Cycloclasticus pugetii PS-1: one gene and its partner. The protein of the gene in region 1 binds, or shares a complex with, the protein of each later gene. Links are inferred from orthologs where the notes say so. Each region holds a gene or a part of one and is shown on either strand. Other genes may lie near its edges.

Evidence for each region. Proteins that work in one complex are often made in the same cells at the same time.
Region 2: the proteins of aceF (region 1) and CYCPU_RS0107060 are in contact, whole or in part, in a crystal structure (PDB 1W85), measured with the Geobacillus stearothermophilus proteins. The link is inferred for Cycloclasticus pugetii PS-1 from one-to-one orthologs. Residues at the interface, in WP_033016211.1 of Geobacillus stearothermophilus: Val129, Ile130, Ala131, Met132, Pro133, Arg136, Lys137, Arg157; in WP_033016213.1 of Geobacillus stearothermophilus: Ile282, Leu283, Ser284, Leu285, Glu286, Phe325.

The regions. Positions count from the first base shown.
Region 1 is NZ_ARVU01000001.1:2,016,370-2,020,956, reverse strand. Bases 1,001-3,899 are described here. They hold aceF (dihydrolipoyllysine-residue acetyltransferase), read left to right. Parts: upstream 1,001-1,598; coding sequence 1,599-3,200; downstream 3,201-3,899. Other genes in these bases: lpdA (dihydrolipoyl dehydrogenase), read left to right, coding at 3,210-3,899; aceE (pyruvate dehydrogenase (acetyl-transferring), homodimeric type), read left to right, coding at 1,001-1,577. Outside these bases: more of aceE, read left to right, coding at 1-1,000; more of lpdA, read left to right, coding at 3,900-4,587. UniProt on the Bacillus subtilis protein: The pyruvate dehydrogenase complex catalyzes the overall conversion of pyruvate to acetyl-CoA and CO(2).
Region 2 is NZ_ARVU01000001.1:1,450,031-1,453,029, forward strand. It holds CYCPU_RS0107060 (alpha-ketoacid dehydrogenase subunit beta), read left to right. Parts: upstream 1-1,009; coding sequence 1,010-1,990; downstream 1,991-2,999. Other genes in the region: pdhA (pyruvate dehydrogenase (acetyl-transferring) E1 component subunit alpha), read left to right, coding at 1-1,017; CYCPU_RS0107065 (dihydrolipoamide acetyltransferase family protein), read left to right, coding at 1,987-2,999. UniProt on the Bacillus subtilis protein: The pyruvate dehydrogenase complex catalyzes the overall conversion of pyruvate to acetyl-CoA and CO(2).

The DNA.
Region 1 (4,587 bases):
ATGATCCCGCTAAAGTATATGCTGCGTATGATGCAGCTTGCAAAGAAACAAATAGACCGACTGTGATCCTAGCAAAAACCATCAAAGGTTATGGCATGGGTGAGTCAGGTCAGGCGCAAAATACCACGCACCAGCAGAAGAAGATGAGTCATAACTCATTGCTTCACTTTAGAGATAAATTTGAGCTGCCGATTTCTGATGAAGATGTTGATAATCTTGCCTATCTTACTTTTCCTGAGGGCTCGGCAGAACAAGAGTACATGAAGAAGAAGCGCGAAGATTTAGGCGGCTACTTACCTGCGCGTCGTGAAAAGTCAGAGTCTTTAACGATTCCAGACTTAGCCGTATTTGAGCCGATGATGAAAGGGACATCGGAAGGCCGTGAAATTTCCACCACGATGGCTTTTGTTCGGTTATTAAACATTTTGTTGAAAGATAAAGAGATTGGTAAACGTATCGTGCCTATCGTGCCAGATGAGTCGCGTACGTTTGGTATGGAAGGCTTATTCCGTCAGTTAGGTATTTGGTCGCACGTGGGTCAGTTGTACACACCACAAGACTCAGATCAGCTGATGTTTTATAAAGAAGATAAGAACGGTCAAGTATTGCAAGAGGGCATCAATGAGGCCGGTGGAATGTGTGACTGGATTGCAGCAGGTACGTCCTACTCAACCAGTGATGTGCCAATGATCCCGTTCTATATTTTTTACTCAATGTTTGGCTTTCAGCGCATTGGTGACTTGATATGGGCTGCGGCTGATCAGCGTGCACGTGGCTTCTTATTAGGCGGAACAGCCGGGCGTACGACACTTAATGGTGAAGGGCTTCAGCATGAAGATGGGCATAGTTTGTTATGGGCCTCATCTGTGCCGAACTGTATTTCATATGATCCAACGTTCAATTATGAATTAGCCGTCATCACGCATGATGGTTTAAAACGCATGTTCCAAGAGCAAGAAGATGTTTTCTATTACCTAACGGTTATGAATGAAAACTATGCGCACCCAGCAATGCCAGACGGTGCAGAAGAAGGCATTATTAAAGGCATGTACTTGTTTAAAGAAGGGGCTTCGAAGAGCAAACTGCGTGTGCAGTTATTGGGTTCTGGTACGATCTTTAACGAAGTGATTGCCGCGGCAGAACTATTGAAAACTGATTGGGGTGTTGAAGCTGATTTGTGGAGTTGTACCAGTTTTACGGAGCTGGCCCGCGAGGGACAAGCCTGTGAGCGTGAAAACCGCTTGAAACCAACGCAAGAAAAACGGATACCTTATGTGTCTGAATGTTTAAATGAACGTCAAGGCCCCGTTATTGTGTCGACAGACTATGTGCGTTTATTAGCAGATTCAATTCGCCCATTTATTCGCAAGCATTGTTCAATATTGGGTACAGATGGTTTCGGTCGATCAGACACCCGTGAGAACCTACGTCGTTTCTTTGAAGTTGATCGTTATTATGTTGCCATTACCGCACTAAATGCGCTGGTAGACTTAGGGCAAATTAAGGCTGAGGTTGTTCAGCAGGCCATAGAAAAATATGAAATAGACACTGAAAAACCTGCGCCATGGTTAGTGTAGAGCGAGCGATAGGAGAATTGAATGAGTGATTTAATAGATGTAGCGGTGCCAGATATTGGTGATTTTGATGCTGTTGAGGTTATTGAAGTCTTAGTTTCTATCGGTGATTCAGTTGAGGTAGAACAAGCCTTGTTGACGTTAGAGAGTGATAAGGCAAGTATGGAAATCCCTTCATCAGCAGCAGGGGTGGTCGAAGAAATTTTAGTGACGGTTGGCGACTCTGTGGCAGAAGGCACTGTTGTCGTTCGCCTAAAAGAGCTTAACTCGTCAGAGCAAGCGAAGGCACCAGCTCAAGAAGCAGCAGCTGAACCAGTACAAGAAGAAGTAACAGAAAGCGAAATTAATATTCATGTCCCAGATATTGGTGACTTTGATGCTGTTGAAGTTATTGAAGTGAATGTCGCTGTCGGCGATGTGGTTGAAGAAGAACAATCGTTGTTAACCTTAGAAAGTGACAAAGCCAGTATGGAGATTCCTTCGACCTCAGCAGGTACCGTTAAAGAGGTTAAAGTCGCCGTCGGTGAGCAAGTCTCAGAAGGTGATTTAATTGTAGTTTTATCCGGCCAAGCGGCTCCAACAGTGAAGGCTGAGAGTCCGGCAAAGTCTGAGCCAAAAGCAGAAGAAAAAGCGCCAGCAAAGCCAGCGCCGAAATCGCAAACGAATACCAATCCCAATACCAATGTTGCAGCGGCACCGGTGACTTCAAAACCAATGGGACATATTCATGCAAGTCCAACGGTACGCAAGTTTGCAAGAGAGTTGGGTGTTGATTTATCAACGGTTACCAAGGCAACAGGGCCTAAAGGCCGGCTTTTAAAAGAAGACATTAAACAACACGTTAAGCAAATTATTGCCGGCCAATCAGCGACGTCTTCATCAGTTGGCTCGGGGATTCCACCTATTCCAGAGGTTGATTTTACAAAATTTGGTGAAATAGAGGAAAAACCGCTCAGTAAGATTAAGCGCTTAACAGGCACGAATTTAACGCGTGCTTGGCTGAATGTGCCGATGGTGACACATCATGAGCTAGCAGACATTACTGATATGGAAGCGTTCCGTAAATCATTAAAAGCAGATGCTGAAAAACGGGGTGTGAAGGTCACGTTTTTAGCATTTATGATGAAGGCTTTAGTGGCTGCATTAAAAGAGTTTCCACAGTTTAATGCCTCGTTATCGCCAGATGGTAATAGCTTGATTTATAAAAAATATTACAACATTGGTATAGCTGTTGCGACACCAAATGGGCTTGTTGTACCTGTCTTTAAAGATGTTGATAAGGTCAGTATTTTTGAGTTGGCTGAACAAATGGGCGTGATCAGTAAAAAAGCAAGGGATGGTAAGCTTTCTCCAAAGGAAATGCAGGGCGCATGTATGACGATCTCAAGCCTAGGTGGAATTGGCGGTACTGCTTTTTCACCAATTGTTAACGCCCCCGAAGTGGCGATCTTAGGTGCGACACGTGCAGAGATGCAGCCAGTCTGGAATGGTAGTGAATTTATCCCCCGCTTAATGCTTCCATTAGATCTCACTTATGATCATCGCGTGATAGATGGTGCGGATGCTGCCTCCTTTATGGTAGCGCTTTCACGTTATCTCAATGACATCCGTCGTGTGTTGTTGTAGGAGGATATGATGGCTAATCTAATAGATATAAAAGTTCCAGACATTGGCGAGTTTGATGACGGCGTAGAGGTAATTGATATTCAGGTCGCTGTGGGTGATAGCGTTGCGGTCGAAGACAGTCTTTTGACCTTGGAAAGCGACAAGGCGTCGATGGATATTCCAAGTACCTCAGCCGGTGTTGTGAAAGAAATAATGGTTGCATTAGGCGATAAAGTGGTTGAAGGTGATTTATTGATAAAGCTTGAAGCATCTGAGGCTATGGCGACGCAGGACTCGTCAGCTGCTGACGATATTCCAGTGGCAGAACCTGTTTCCACGCCGCCTGTAAGCGCAAATGAAAGTGCTGATCTGCATGTGGATGTACTGGTTATGGGCGCAGGTCCTGGTGGTTACACGGCGGCCTTTCGCGCAGCTGACCTCGGCAAAAAAGTGGCGCTTATAGAACGCCATGCCTCGTTAGGGGGCGTTTGCTTGAATGTTGGATGTATTCCATCAAAAGCATTATTGCACCAAGCGCAGGTTATTCATGAGGCGGCAGAAATGTCAGCACATGGCGTTACTTTTGAACCTCCGACGTTGGATATCGATGCTATTCGTGGCAATAAAGAGAACATTATTCAGCGCTTAACAGGTGGCTTAGCAGGCTTAGCAAAACAACGGAATGTTACGGTTGTGACAGGGTATGCGAATTTTGCATCCAGCCATTCTGTTGTGGTTGAAAATGAAGGCAGTAGCCAAACGATATCCTTCGATAATGCAATTATTGCAGCCGGTTCGCAGCCGGTTAAAATCCCTGGTTTCCCGTACGACGATGATCGTCTGATGGACTCAACAGGTGCGCTCGCTCTGGCCGATGTTCCTGAAAAAATGTTGGTGATCGGTGGCGGTATTATTGGTTTAGAAATGGCGACGGTCTATCATGCTTTAGGTTCAAAAATTAGTGTGATTGAATTAATGGATCAATTGGTAGCCGGTTGTGATAAAGACCTTGTTAAGCCCCTACATAAAAGATTATCGAAACAGCTTGAAAATATTTACTTGAAAGCAAAAGTAACGGCTATTGAGTCAACAGATGATGGCTTGAAAGTAAGCTTTGAAGGCGAAGGTGTGCCCGACTCAGCGGTATATGACCGAGTGTTGATGTCTGTAGGTCGTCGTCCTAACGGCAGTTTAATTTCGGCAGATAAAGCCGGTGTGAATGTAGATGAGCGCGGCTTTATTTCGGTCGATAAGCAAATGAGAACCAACGTACCACATATTTTTGCGATTGGTGATGTCGTTGGTAACCCTATGTTAGCGCATAAGGCAGTTCATGAAGCAAAAGTAGCCGCTGAAGTGATAGCGGGTGAAAAAGCAGCCTTTGACCCTATGACGATTCCATCGGTAG
Region 2 (2,999 bases), 570 kb from region 1 along the record:
TTATTACAACCTCTTCCAACGCCACTTCAAAACCGCGAAACGCTAACCCAGCTCTACCGCACACTCGTTACATCAAGACTTTTTGATGAAACGATCATCAATCTACAGCGGGTTGGAATCATCGGCACCTATGCCTCGAATAGAGGGCAAGAAGCAATAGGAACCGCTATTGGCAAAGCGATGCTTAAGGATGATGTCTTTATCCCCTATTACCGTGATATCTGCGCACAAATTCAACGAGGTGTACAGCTTGAAGAAATTTTGCAATATTGGGGCGGCGACGAAAGGGGCAGCCATTTCAAACATCAAGCTCACGACTTCCCCCTCTGTGTACCAATCGCCACTCAACTCTGTCATGCAATAGGGGTTGCCTTTGCCCTAAAGTACAAATCCACTTCAAAGGTGGCGGTTGTAACTTGCGGAGATGGCGCCACTTCTAAAGGTGATTTTTATGAATCATTAAACATCGCTGGCGCCATGTCGCTTCCAACACTATTTATTGTTAATAACAACCAATGGGCCATCTCCGTGCCCTTAGCTCAACAAACCGCTTCAAAAACGCTAGCTCATAAAGCACTTGCAGTTGGAATTGATGCAATACGTGTTGATGGTAATGACGTGCTCGGCATGTTAATTAGCATCGAAAACGCGCTGGAAAAAATACGAACTAATCAGCGACCTTTTTTCATTGAAGCCATCACGTATCGAATTTGCGATCATACAACGGCAGATGACGCGACACGTTATATCAACCCTGCATTATTCGAAGAAGCTCAACACAAAGAACCCCTAATTCGTTTTAAAAACTACCTAACTGAACAGCTTTCATGGACAACAGATGAAGACCAACAATTATATGCCGCAGCACAAAAGCAGATCAACATAGCAGTCGCTAATTACAAACAGCTCCCTGCTCAACCCGCCGGGGAGTTTTTTGATCATATGTACGAAAAAATTCCTGCCGATCTGGCCGAACAAAAACAACGCTTTCTCTTGGCGCTTAAACATCATGAATGAGTGGACGATGATTGATGCGGTCAACCGCGCAATGGCTAATCAAATGCGAGTTAATGACAACATTGTTGTATTAGGTGAGGATATTGGAGCCAATGGCGGTGTTTTTCGCGCCACAGATAAGCTGCAAAAAGAATTTGGGAGCAAACGCGTTTTTGATACACCCCTAGCCGAGTCAGCCATCGTTGGCATGTCTATTGGTATGGCCAGCCAAGGCTTAATTCCAATTGTTGAAATTCAGTTCATGGGGTTTATCTATTCCGCCATTGATCAAATTCTTAACCACGCTGCTCGCCTACGTAACAGAACGAGAGGCCGCTTAAGTTGCCCGATGGTTATTCGAGCACCCTTTGGCGGCGGCATACACGCACCTGAACACCATTGTGAAAGCACCGAAGCTCTTTTCGCCCATATTCCAGGCTTACGTGTGGTTATTCCCTCCTCGCCAGCCCGTGCATACGGCCTATTAATTGCAGCCATACAAGACCCCGACCCCCTTTTATTTTTAGAACCAAAGCGTATTTATCGTGATGGAAAGCAAGCTATTAAAGATAACGGCCAACCCTTACCTTTAGACACTTGTTTTGTGCTCCGTGAAGGTATTGACCTTACACTTATCAGTTGGGGCGCCATGCTTAAAGAAACCCTTGCTGCGGCAGAGCAATTAACACAACAGGGTATCGATGCAGAAGTTATCGATGTTGCGACCATTAAACCGCTCGATATTAGTAGCATAATCGATTCTGTTAATAAAACGGGCCGCTGCATTATTATTCACGAAGCCGCTAAAACAGGCGGTGTTGGTGCTGAAATAGCCGCCCAATTAGCTGAAAAAAGCATTACTTCTTTACTCGCTCCCGTTCAGCGGGTCACTGGTTACGACACCGTTATGCCGATGCTCAAAAATGAGCATTATTATATGCCCAGTGCTCAACGCATCATAAACTCAGCAATACAGATAATGGAGTACCGATGAATATATTTCATTTACCTGACTTAGGCGAGGGACTTCCAGATGCAGAAATCGTAGAATGGCATGTTAAAGTTGGCGATAGCATCTCCATAAACGCTCCACTAGTCTCTGTTGAAACCGCTAAGGCTATTATTGATATACCGTCACCTGTCTCAGGTACTGTTAGCCATTTATATGGTGATATTAATGAGGTGATAAAAACGGGTGACCCACTTGTAGAATTTGAAGGTGATACAGAGCACGATAGCGGAACAGTTGTCGGCGAAATGGAAACCAGCGATGTTTTAATAGACGATAAATCGAGCAGCAACAAAAGCATACGCTTTAATGCCAAAGCCACGCCTGCTGTTAGAGCACTTGCTCACCGCTTGGGAGTTGATCTATCGATGGTCACGCCAAGTGGCCACGACGGCTTGATACAATCGGATGACGTTCGGCGTGTTGCAAGAATTCTATCTGCTGTCGGCCCAATGGAACCTTTACGAGGCGTACGTAAAGCAATGGCTAGGAACATGAGCCAATCACATGCTGAAGTAGCGCCTGCTACGGTAGTTGATGATGCCGATATCAGCCTGATCAAAAACACCGCCGATATCACCCCCAGGTTAATTCGTGCCCTTGTTGCAGCTTGCCAGACAGAACCAGCTTTAAATGCTTGGTTTGACTCACATGCTCTTGGTAGACGCCTATTAAGCTCCATTCATCTCGGTTTAGCAGTTGATGCACCACAGGGTTTATTCGTTGCTGTTTTACGCGATATTGAAAAAGAAAATCTAAACGGTATTAAACAAAAACTGGCAACTTTAAAAAGTAAAATTGAACAACGAAGTTTTTCAGCTGATGAATTACGAGGCTACACCATCACCTTGTCAAATTACGGCAGTATTGCAGGGCGCTACGCAATGCCCGTTGTATTGCCGCCCACCGTTGCGATTGTTGGCGCAGGTAAAGCTCGCGAAGAAGTTGTTGTAATAGAGGGAAAAATGCTGATTAGAAATATCTTACCACTGGC